DNA from 2 places in the Paenibacillus sp. M-152 genome. Region 2 is predicted to be linked to the other one. Evidence: riboswitches for the same ligand, from Rfam matches in the RefSeq annotation. Region 2 holds a riboswitch; the other holds the start of a gene.

Region 1 (6,269 bases), 1.4 Mb from region 2:
CAATGAGATAAATCGAACCCTCTATAATATGGCTGCGGATAAAGGTTTGCAGTCGCTCAGCAAAGGTTTTGACATGAACAAAACGTTTCTCTTCGTTATATACAGATAAGATGAATGCAACATGTTGGCTTTTGGTCGAATACTCGGGATAGAGCAAGCTTTGTATTTCAGAAATGATTTCTTCGGTATCATTGGCTTGCCAAAATAGCAGACGCAATCGGCCTACTCCGATAATTTGCACCATATGCTGATCACTGAACGGAAAGGTTACATCCGTCACCAATAGCAATGGCATTTGCGGAAATTGGCTACGGATCTGATTAGCTTTCCGCACGGCTTGCCCCGGCTCCCTATAATCAATCAGGCAGCAACATGCATCCTCGTAGACTGAAGCGGTCTCCGTGTCCTCGCACTGTATATATTGGTAAAAACAAATCACATTGGGATAATCAATAGCCCTGTTGTTATCGCTAAAAATGGCTATAGGTCCCTGCACACAAACCTCTCCTTTTCCTCCGAATAATTCTATTTTGTTGAAAAAGAATTAAAAATGTTTGCTTAGCAAGATTAAATTAATGTCCAAATACTTCATATTTTCTTAACAAAATAGCTCACATCCCTTGATATATAAACATTTAAGAGAAGAAAAATCTATTTTCATATTTGATAAAAACAGAGTATTTGGACCTGATTCATTAGGACTATAAACGTGCGAATTACAAGATGAATCCGAAACTGAAATTAGTTCTATAAGATTAATAAGAAGATATATATATGGTCTTTTTGTCATAGATAAATAGAAGAATAAAACCAATTTGCATGTCCATACTATGGATAACATGTCATCTTTCATCATGAATAATTATCAAAATACAGGGAAAGAAGGTCTTTTTATGGAAGCATTCCATGTCAATCGTGATGGGTCATTATCTACTCCCTTACGAGGAAAGGACGTGCTAGCAAACCCTCTTTTGAACAAAGGAGTGGCATTTACAGAAGAAGAACGCAAAGAACTGGGCCTGGAAGGAATTCTTCCTCCCACTGTCCTTTCATTGGAGAAACAGAGCGTTCGGGCATATCAGCAATTCTTGGCACAACCCACCATGCTGCGTAAAAATGCCTCACTTAACGACCTTCACAATCGAAATATCGTACTCTACTATCGACTGCTAACCGACCATTTGAGTGAAATGCTGCCCGTAGTCTACACACCGACTGTAGGAACCGCCATTCAAGAATACAGCCATGAGTACAACCGCCCTGGGGGCGTATATTTATCGATAGATAATCCGAACGGTATTGGACAGGCGTTTTATAATACCGGTTTGAGTAGTGAGGATGTTGACCTGATCGTCGTGACGGATTCGGAAAGTATTTTGGGGATTGGTGACTGGGGTGTCGGGGGAATTAACATTGCTATTGGCAAACTCGCTGTATATACAGCTGCGGCAGGCATTCACCCCGGGCGGGTGCTGCCCATTGTACTGGATGTCGGCACGAATAACGAGAAGCTGCTGAATGATCCCCTGTACATCGGAAACCGCCATAAACGAGTTCGCGGGGAAGCCTATAATCAATTTATTGGTACCTTTATCAGCAAAACGTTAACACAATTCCCGAAGGCGCTTTTGCATTGGGAGGATGTGGGTAGCGTGAACGCACGACACATTATAGGGAAGTACGGTCAAAACATTCTCACCTTCAATGATGATATCCAGGGCACAGGAGCAGTGACATTAGCTGCGATTGTTTCGGCGGTAGGTGTCACTAAAACTCCGCTACGTGAACAAAAAATACTTGTCTTTGGTCCAGGGGCAGCAGGAATCGGTAACGCCGACCAAATACGGGGTGCAATGATCGAGGACGGGCTTCCTGAAGAAGATTCATTCAAGGCATTTTGGGCCTTTGATTATCGCGGACTGTTAACAGACGATATGGAAGATGTACTGGATTATCAGAAACCATATGTGCGTAAAAAGGAAGAAATCAGCTCATGGGCCCGATCGGAAGATGATAAAATACCGTTGCTGGAGGTCATCCGTCAGGTAAAACCCACAATCTTAATTGGAACTTCCGGTGTAGCGGGTGCCTTTTCTGAAGAGATTATCAAGGAAATGGCAAAGCATGTGGAACGACCGATCATTATGCCCATGTCTAATCCTACCAACCTTGCTGAAGCGGTACCCGAAGATTTGATACGATGGACTGATGGCAAAGCATTGATTGCTACCGGAAGTCCCTTTGAGCCCGTCACCTATAACGGTACGAAGTTTGAAATTGGACAGGCGAATAATGCCTTTGTCTTCCCGGGGCTAGGTCTGGGCGCAATTGTGGTCAAGGCCAAAAGAATCACCCCTTCCATGTTTACCGCAGCAGCTGATTCCGTTGCCAACGCCGTAGATTCGAATGAACTTGGCGGTGCACTGCTGCCTCATATCCAAAAATTACGTGATGTTTCGTTCGCGGTTGCGGTTGCGGTAGCGAAGGCTGCAATTCAGGATCAGGTAGCTCAGGCACACATTTCAGATATTGAACAAGCCATTCGGGATGCGATGTGGAAACCGGAATATGTAAGGGTCAAAGCCGTGGAAAGTGTAATCCAGCACCCTCATAATCCTTGACTGGAATCAAAGCAGTTTGACATAACCTAGGAACGAATGTACAGTATTAGTCAAAAGAATAGGAAAGTCCACTAGGGGAGCCATTATGGCTGAGACAAGAATGAACTTGGACCCTTTGAACCTGATCTAGTTCGTACTAGCGTAGGAAAGTGGAGCCTTCGTATATAAGGTTTCAAGCGTTTTCTGCGCATTGAACCTATGTTGAAGCCGCTCCAGTTTTCGGGGCGGCTTTTTGGCGTTGTTCCGAGAATTGTATCTTACGGGACTTCTTGTTCTCCATTTTTATTGGAGGTGGGGAAATGAGTTTTTCGCAAGAACTTCGTCGGCAGGCGGATGGCATTTTTCAAGCCATTTATGAGCATCCCTTTGTGAGAGGTATTGCTGAAGGAAATTTAACAAAGGAGCAGCTGATTCACTATGTAAAACAAGACTTTGAATATTTGAACGCCTACATGCGGATTTACGGCATCGCGATCTCCAAAAGCACAAGCCGGGAGGATATGGCTGTATTTAACGAACAGATCTCTTTTATTCTCAACAGCGAGGTTCATCCGCATCAAAACTTTTGTGCTATCGCAGGTGTCACCTATGAAGAGATGCAGGGATATCCACTCGCTCCGTCCGCTCATCATTATATCCGCCATATGCTGACAGTCGCACATGAAGGTAGTCTTGGAGAAATCATGGCCGTGCTGCTGCCATGTCCATGGACATATCTTGAGATTGGACGCAGGCTAATGGATGAGGTAAGACCGGACGAGTCTCATCCATTCTATGAGTGGATTTGTTTCTATGGAAACCAGATTGAAGATGTAACATCCAAATATCGCGAGCGTGTGGATGCTTGGGCGAATGTCGCCACGGCTGCCGAGCAAGAGCGGATGATTGAGCATTTTATGCTAAGCTGCCAGCTGGAATATATGTTCTGGGATATGGCTTATAAGCAGGAACAATGGCCCGTCCAGATGCGCGCTACGGTCTTGGAATAATCAGTAGAGATGAGAGAGGATAAACATGATGAGTATATGGGAACAAAGTTATTCGGATCTCCTGACAAAGGTACAAAATAGCAACCCCCTCGTTCATAATATAACCAATGTGGTGGTCACCAACTTTACAGCCAACGGCCTGTATGCGCTGGGCGCTTCCCCGGTGATGGCTTATGCACCCGAGGAAGTAGCAGATATGGCAAAAATAGCGGGCGCCGTCGTGTTAAATATCGGTACGCTGAACCGCGAGCTGGTAGATGCCATGATCATTGCTGGACAATCAGCGAATGCTCATGGTGTTCCAGTTCTGCTGGATCCGGTTGGTGCGGGAGCGACGAGCTTTAGAACCGAGTCAGCACTGCGGATCCTAAAAGAAGTAAAAATCTCACTAGTGCGAGGCAATGCAGCCGAAGTCGCCCATCTAATCGGAGAAGTCCGAGAGATTAAAGGGGTAGATGCAGGCAACAGTGCTGACAGCAGTAATGTCGATCTGGCAGTTCGGGCTGCACAAACGCTCCATACCATGGTTGTCATCACTGGAAAAGAGGACGTCATCACCGATGGGGTCGAAGTACGATTGATTAGTGGCGGAGACGCGCTGCTTACGAAGGTAACCGGAACAGGCTGCCTGCTGACCTCTGTGTTGGGTGCGTTTGCAGCAATTGAACCCAACCTGCTGCTCGCAGGTACAGCAGGTTTGGCATTTTACGGTGCAGCAGCTTCCCGAGCCGCAGCACATACCGCAAAACTGGGGCCAGGCAGCTTCCAGATAGCCTTTCTCGACGAGCTTGCCAAACTACATACTGGTTCGCTGGAGGGGCATGTCACGATCCGTGAAGCTGGAACAAGTACAACAGGTGGTGCGCGATGAGAGACGTGCATGTACCGAGAGCGCTGACGATTGCCGGTTCAGACAGCGGCGGCGGAGCTGGAATTCAAGCCGATCTCAAAACCTTTCAGGAGCTTGGCGTATACGGCATGTCGGCTATTACAGCCATTACGGTACAAAATACCTTGGGAGTTCACGGTGTATATCCGTTGCCACAGGAAGCAACAGCGCAGCAAATCGAAGCTGTAGGATCAGATCTTGGAGTCGATGCCCTGAAGACTGGCATGCTGTTTGACGCGGGCATCATCCGCCTTGTGGCCGAGCAAATTCGAAAGTTCGGCTGGGAAAAGGTTGTCGTCGATCCTGTAATGATTGCCAAAGGGGGCGCAAAGCTGTTGCAACCGGAAGCGGTGCAGGCGTTGAACGACGACCTGCTCCCCTTGGCCTTGGTCGTCACACCAAATATCCCGGAAGCGGAAGCCTTAACCGGGATAAGCATTCGTACGATGAAGGATCGCCGCGAAGCTGCGAGACATATTAGCAGCCTAGGACCCAAGTTCGTTGTGATCAAAGGCGGCCATGATGAGGAGAGCGAAAACAGCGGCCAAGTTGTTGACCTGCTCTTTGACGGAACAGCCTTCACCGAGCTGGGCGGCAAGCGGGTGCGAACTGTCCACACACACGGAACAGGATGTACGTTCTCAGCAGCGATTACCGCTGAATTAGGGAAAGGTGTGTCTGTACCGGAAGCTATAGTGAATGGAAGAGCCTTCATTCAGGCGGCGATTGAGGATACGTTGTATCTGGGCCAGGGACACGGTCCAACCAATCATTGGGCCTACCGCCGTCGTCAGGAGATACCCCAATGAGCGGCCGAATATTACCTGAGATCATGCGGCGGCATTTACAGATGTATCTGGTTGTTGGAAGCGTGAACTGCCTCGCGGAACCAAGTCGGGTTGTGCAGGAGGCTCTTGCTGGCGGTACCACCATGATCCAGTTCCGGGAAAAGGGCCGTAGCGCGTTAACAGGGGTTCCTATGCTCGAACTAGCGCGTCAGCTACAAGATCTGTGCCACTATGCTGGTATCCCTTTTATCGTCAATGACGATGTGGAGCTGGCTCTTGAGCTCAACGCCGACGGTGTTCACATCGGTCAGGACGATGAATCGGCTGATTCTGTGCGCGCCCGAATCGGAAACCGAATCCTTGGCGTCTCCGCCCATACGATTGAGGAAGCACGCCGGGCCATCCTGCATGGTGCGGACTATCTCGGCGTCGGCCCCATCTATCCCACCATCTCAAAGGATGATGCTCATGCGGTGCAGGGTCCAGCCATTTTGCATGAGATGCGCAAATCAGGAATTGATCTGCCCATCGTCGGGATCGGTGGCATTACGGTAGACCGTGTGGGGGAAGTAGTAGGTGCGGGTGCCGATGGTGTAGCGGTGATTTCGGCCGTGACGCAGGCAGAACAGATTCGAGTTGCTGCAGAGGTATTAAAGAAAAAGGTAGTGCTAAGCATCAAACATCCGGGGATGTCCCAAAAGCTATAAAATGCTATGTCCCTTCCTTCACCCCATTATGTCACTTTTATTGTTTACGCAAGAGCCTCATTTCCACTAATAAAGTAGAAATGAGGCTCTATGTTGTCATAAAATTAATCTTTTACAACTTGATTTCTTGTGTTCTTTTTCTCAGCAATAAGTAATCCTAGCAAAATGTACCCCCTGTACAATATTCCCATGAGCAGAACAATACCAACGATTGAAACAAGAATAAGTAGAATATTCGCTACAAATAAAATAATTGCCATAGTCAAAATATCATA
Region 2 (6,269 bases):
GCTCTCACAGAATGAACGTCAGGAACGCGAGGCCGGATATGGATCAGATAAGTTTTTTCGTGTAGATAAAGAAGAAGCACTGACCACGTTCCTGCACACTTTCTTCCTTAATATGGGCATTGATGGGGATACAGCAGCACAACGTGCGTTATTGGATTACATACCAGTCATTGTGATTCTGGACTATGATGGTTATTATACGTTCGCTTCAGCAACCTATAAAGATGCGTATGGACAAGCGGTCATAGGCCACAAGTGGAGCGAAAAAAAGCCTTATGCCTATGTTGATGCAGCAGGCAATAGTGTGGGATTCACCCTGGACAATTATCTGCACGCATATGATGCGCGAAATCAGAGATGGGTGGAGGGTTTTCAAAAGGAGCTTGAGGGTCAGACCCCCATTTCGTTACTGAACAATTCATTAACCTTTGAGCAAATGCGCCGTTCTACCATCGTTCGCACCGTTCAGGAAGATCTGGCTCGAATGATTAACGTCCATAACGAAAAAGCAGCACGGAATGGCATTTCCTATACGTTCACTCTTCCATTCATTCCACAAGAGGAATGGTATAACACGATAGATGATGTGGGTATGATTGCGTTTATCCAAGGCATTCCAGTTGGAGACAGGTATTACAATAACTACGGGTTTGGTGGTGGAAGAGTCGTCCGAAAGCGATCTATTATTGGAGGCATAGAACCTGGTACTGGAATGAAATATTTTTATAGAGATTCATATCCAGCCCCTTTTCAAGCGATTGAGCGTTTTATGGATGAAAAATCTGCGGCAGCTGCTGGGTATTTCGAATACAAATATCATAACAGCTTAAAATAATCACTCTCCGGGGTGGGTTTCGTATTATTAGGTCAACTAAAAGGTTGGCCTGCAGTGACAGCCTAGTCTTTCGATTTTATGGTCACTGCTATTTTAAAGAGTGAGTCAAATAAATGGAATTTGATACTCGACATATCGGGGGAGTTCCAACGAAGCTAACACCACTCGCAAAGTATATGCAGTTATATGTAAATTTAAGTGCTAATATCTGTTGAAGTAAAAGACGAAACCGCTTGTGAATATTTTTGTCTTGGCATCATTTAGGCACTTGTCTAATGTTGAAGGTTTTTAGTCCTTTATATAGGCAACCGCATATGATAAGTAAACACTGAATCAAAAAAAGGAGAATGAGTATGTACCCTAAATCATGCCATCACTTCCCATGGCATATTCCTATGTATAACAGCTGTAATTACAACTATCGGAGTTATAATCCTCAATACTACAATTGGTACAACAACGACAGTAATCTCAATGAAAAGATAATATTAAGAGATTATGGACAAAGTCCATTTGTAGTGAATATTGACCAGGCTGCAAATCAAAACAAAAATTATCGTACTGCTATATGGACAGGGAAACATTTTCAAGTGACTCTGATGAGTATTAATGTTGGCGATGATATCGGTTTAGAAGCTCATCCAACAACTGATCAATTCATACGTATTGAAGAAGGTCAGGCACTTGTTCAAATGGGGGATAGGAAAGACAAATTAGATTATCAAGTGATGGCCTATGATGACTATGCAATTATGATACCTGCTGGAAAATGGCACAATGTAATTAATACAGGAAATACGCCCCTTAAGATATACGTTATCTATGCACCGCCTGAGCATCCATTTGGTACAGTTCATGAAACAAAAGAAATTGCCATGTCTGCTGAAAGATAGCCAATTATAAATTAATTTTATTTCATCCCGGTCCAGAATCCAGACCGGGATGATTACATTTTCTTCATTTTATTATTCCTCCGATACTCATGAGGACTGTCTACATAGAGTTCCTTTTTATTAATTGTTATTAGAACTTATCAATTATTTAGGTATTCGTTGCTAGGGAATTGTAAGCTTCTGTATACTAGAAGCTTAGATTACCAAAGCAGCAAGAAACTCCTTACGTACCTACCGAAGAGGAGCTTAAGTGCTACTACGATTAACTGTTTTTCTTTTTTTAGGCCAATCCATCTGAAAACCTTAAAATTCGCTGTTTTCAATATTCCGATAAGGGTGCCGGATGTGCTACAATAAAGCTTTGAAAGAAACAATAGCTATATGAAATAAGAACACTCGGCAATGCCGATGAGACAATAAGGAGCCAAAAACAGCTTATGAGTTTATTGACTGTAGAAAATGTATCCCACAACTTTGGGGACCGTGCGTTATTTAAAAATGTTTCCTTTCGATTACTTGCGGGGGAACGTGTAGGATTGGTAGGAGCAAACGGTGTTGGTAAATCGACACTCATGAACATTCTGACTGGAAAATTGCTTAAAGATGAAGGCAAAGTGGAATGGACTCCACGTGTACGTTATGGCTATCTGGATCAGCACACCAAGCTAACGCCAGGTAAAACAGTACGTGATGTATTAAAAGACGCGTTTCTTCCTTTGTTGGAACTGGAAAAGGAAATGATGCAGATTACGGATAAAATGGGAGAGGCTTCTCCCGAAGAGTTGGAAGTACTGCTGGAACAGATGGGAGAAATTCAAGAGCAACTGGATATGGGGGATTTTTACCTCATTGATGTGAAGGTTGAAGAAATGGCGAATGGATTAGGTCTCTCTGCCATCGGACTGGATCGGGATGTAGCAGCCCTTAGTGGTGGGCAACGGACAAAGGTGCTGCTTGCGAAGTTGCTGTTGGAAAAGCCAAATGTATTGCTGCTGGATGAGCCTACCAACTATTTGGATGTGGAGCATATTGAGTGGCTTACGCGATATTTGAAGGATTATCCCTATGCTTTTATCCTAATTTCACATGATACTGAATTTATGAACCAAGTCGTTAATGTAATCTACCATCTTGAATTTGCTAAGATGACCCGTTATTCAGCTAACTATGAAAAGTTTCTTGAAATGGCGGATCTGAACAAAGCCCAGCATATTGATGCATATGAGAAGCAGCAGGAATATATTAAGAAACAGGAAGATTTTATTCAGCGCAATAAAGCGCGCGCATCTACATCAGGTCGTGCAAAAAGCCGTGAAAAGCAGCTTGATCGAATCGAACGTATTGATAAGCCAGAAGAAGCCGCAAAGCCAACCTTTCAGTTCAAAGAAGCCCGTGCAAGCGGGAAAACAGTTTTTGAGGGTATTGATTTTGAAATTGGCTATACTCATGCCCTTTTGCCTAAAATGTCCATGACGATCGAACGTGGCGAAAAGATCGCAATTGTAGGCTGCAATGGTGTTGGTAAGTCTACGTTACTCAAAACCATTCTGGGGAAAATACCTCCAATCAGCGGAAAAACCTATCAAGGAGATTTCTTGCAGCCCGCTTATTTTGAGCAGGAAGTAAAGGCAGAGAAAATTACACCGATTGACGATGTATGGAATGAATTTCCACATTTGAATCAGCATGAAGTACGAGCGCATTTGGCGCGTTGTGGTTTGAAGAATGAGCATATCACGCGGCCTCTGTCTGCGCTTAGTGGTGGAGAACAGGCTAAAGTCCGCCTTTGTAAACTGTTAATGCGTGAGAGTAACTGGGTACTGTTTGATGAGCCCACCAACCACTTGGATGTCAAAGCAAAGGATGAACTCAAACGCGCTTTGAAGGAATACAAAGGGACCGTATTGCTTGTATCCCACGAACCGGACTTTTACGAGGATTGGGTAACCAAAACGTGGAATGTAGAAGAGTGGTCTAGTAAAGTTAACTAAAATCCAGTTCTGACAGATTTCATACAAGGTGGGGTTTGCAGAATTAGGAAAATATGCTAAGCTATCTTTAGCTGATACAATAAAATAGTCACACTAGGGGAGCCGCCCATGCGGCTGAGACGAAATAAATGGATTTCGGACCCTTTGTACCTGATCTGGGTTATGCCAGCGTAGGGAAGTGAGTACTGTACAAACAAGGTAGTAGCTCTTTACTTTTGTTTGCGCAGGGAACGATATACGTTTACGGATATAATAGTCCGTTTGATTTTGAACGTTTGTCAAGCCACTTCCTTTGGGAAGTGGCTTTTTGCGTTTCGTTCATCTTCATTTGTTCGAGTTTCCGTAGATGGATTTACATATAATCTCCTTTCATTATTGCTGGTACATGTGGCTGGCTCCGTATGATATTACCCAATATGGAGCTAAAACAATATAGATTCAGCTAATACGATTTTTTTATAACACAAGTTCATATTCTTTAGTCCAAGTGAGGTGAAAATGAGATCGAATTACACGTAATTACGATGGAAAGTGTCTCCTGTGTGAATGTACCCCAAGTGGCTGCCGCTATTTGTCCTTATATTCATTATGTACACGCACGTTCGAAACAGAAGGGTGCCTCTGCTTTGCTTTCTTTGACTCGTAGCATGATCAAGCAGGAAGTTCCTTTGCGGCAAATTGTAGTAAATGACCGCGTGGACGTAGCTTTACTTACCTCGGCAGGAGCTGTCCAGCTTCCAGCTAATGGGTTATCTGTGGTGGATGCGAAAAGTCTACTTTCAGAGGGTACACGCTGTGGAGTGTCTGTACATTCCTTGGAGGAGGTGCAGACCGCCGAGCAGGCTGGAGCAGACTATGTACTATTTGGTCATGTATATGAGACCCATTGTAAAGCCGGTCTTGTACCGCGGGGTATAGCACAGCTTGAACGCATTTGCAGATTGTCGGACATTCCGGTGATAGCGCTGGGAGGCATACAACCCCATCATGTTCCAGAGCTTTATCATGCTGGAGCAAGCGGAATTGCGGTGATGTCTGGTATATGGCAAGCAAAGTCACCCGTTGCAGCAGCGATGGAATATAGGCGAATGGTAGATCTTGTAGTTCACGACCTGTAGCAAGAAAACAAGACGAAGGGAAAGCAGAAGCTCACTGGAGAGGAGACACGGAACATATGTCAAAGACACATACAGAGAAAAAAGCGATAGGACACGCTGAATGCTTGGTCATAGGCGGAGGTGTGATCGGCAGTTCCATTGCTTATCATGTGGCTAAGGAGGGACGTAGTACGATCATGCTGGAACGATGGATCCCTGGTGAGGGAGCATCAGGAGCAGCGGTGGGAATGCTGGCAGCGGAAAGTGAAGAGTTTGCAGACCTTGAGCTGGCACGATTTGCCCGTACAAGTCGAGATGCATTCCCTGACCTTGTCTGTGATTTGGAACGTTTATCGGGTATTTCAGTGGACTTTCGTACAGGAGGATTTGTGACCCCATTTCGTTCGGAAGCAGAGGGCCAAAAACGCTGGAATGCTGCGAATATGCGAGAGGATGATCGTCCCATTTGGTGGGATGCCAAGGAGTTGGCCCGACGGATTCCGGGCTTGGCAGATCAAGTAATTGGGGCTATCTACCGATCAAAGGAGACACAAGTGTCTCCTGTCCAGCTTTGCCGTGCTTATGCAGGGGCAGCTGCGGTGCTGGGAGCAACAATATGGTCTGGAACTCAAGCTGAGGAACTGGTCATACAGGATGGTCGAGTTTGTGGTGTGCGAACGGATAGTGGTTTTTTTTCCTGCGATCAGGTCGTGATTGCCGCAGGCTTGGACAGCTTGAACTTGCTAGAACAAATTGGGTTTGATTATCCACTATACCCGGTCAAGGGCGAAGCGGTAGCAGTCTCCTTGAAGGATCATCCGTTGGATTATACCATTTATGCTGACGATATTTACCTCGTGCCTAAACAGAATAACGAGCTTTGGATTGGTGCCACAAGTCTTTCGCATCAATATGACAAAGAGGTGACCGTAGGAGGCTTAAAGGGGTTGTTAGCACGTGCATCTGCCTGGTTACCGCGTGTACAGGAAGCTTCTTTTGTACGTGCATGGGCAGGCTTGCGTCCGCAGGCAACTGCGGAGCGTCCTTTCATTGGTCCTGTTCCTGGGGTAGAGGGCGTCTATGCTGCAGTCGGGCATTATCGCAACGGTGTCCTGCTTAGTGATGCGACTGGGCGAGCGATGGCAGCTATGCTTAAAGGGGCTGGTGCAGCTGGACTTGGAATAAGTAAATTTTCTTCTGAACTTTTCAAGGAGGAAAGCTTATGAAGCTGACCATTAACGGACAGAGCATGACCATTTCCAATCGAATCACTCGTGTGGATCAATTGCTGCATGAACTTGATTTAAAGGTGAAAACCGTAGTGGTAGAGCTGAATCGGCATATATTGACCCGTGAAGATCATCATGAAACGGTACTTAAGGATGGAGATTGCCTAGAAATCGTACATTTTGTAGGAGGCGGTTGATCATGTTAACCATTGGAAAAGCATCTT

The links. Region 2 has a riboswitch for thiamine pyrophosphate ahead of EGM68_RS13955 (thiamine phosphate synthase). Riboswitches for the same ligand answer to the same signal wherever they lie in the genome.
Region 1: it holds a riboswitch for thiamine pyrophosphate, as region 2 does, so the genes downstream of both, tenA (thiaminase II) here and EGM68_RS13955 (thiamine phosphate synthase) in region 2, are expected to answer to the same signal.

What each region holds. Positions count from the first base shown of each region.
Region 1 covers NZ_CP034141.1:4,590,824-4,597,092, forward strand. Annotated here, with positions in the region: gene EGM68_RS19985 (glycosyltransferase) at 1-496, opposite strand, end outside; gene EGM68_RS19990 (NAD-dependent malic enzyme) at 894-2,621, shown strand; TPP riboswitch at 2,685-2,786, shown strand; gene tenA (thiaminase II) at 2,921-3,610, shown strand; gene thiM (hydroxyethylthiazole kinase) at 3,636-4,481, shown strand; gene thiD (bifunctional hydroxymethylpyrimidine kinase/phosphomethylpyrimidine kinase) at 4,478-5,308, shown strand; gene thiE (thiamine phosphate synthase) at 5,305-5,994, shown strand.
Region 2 covers NZ_CP034141.1:3,225,467-3,231,735, reverse strand. Annotated here, with positions in the region: gene EGM68_RS13975 (hypothetical protein) at 1-835, shown strand, start outside; gene EGM68_RS13970 (cupin domain-containing protein) at 1,189-1,728, shown strand; gene EGM68_RS13960 (ABC-F family ATP-binding cassette domain-containing protein) at 2,166-3,719, shown strand; TPP riboswitch at 3,805-3,913, shown strand; gene EGM68_RS13955 (thiamine phosphate synthase) at 4,244-4,837, shown strand; gene thiO (glycine oxidase ThiO) at 4,894-6,042, shown strand; gene thiS (sulfur carrier protein ThiS) at 6,039-6,242, shown strand; gene EGM68_RS13940 (thiazole synthase) at 6,245-6,269, shown strand, end outside.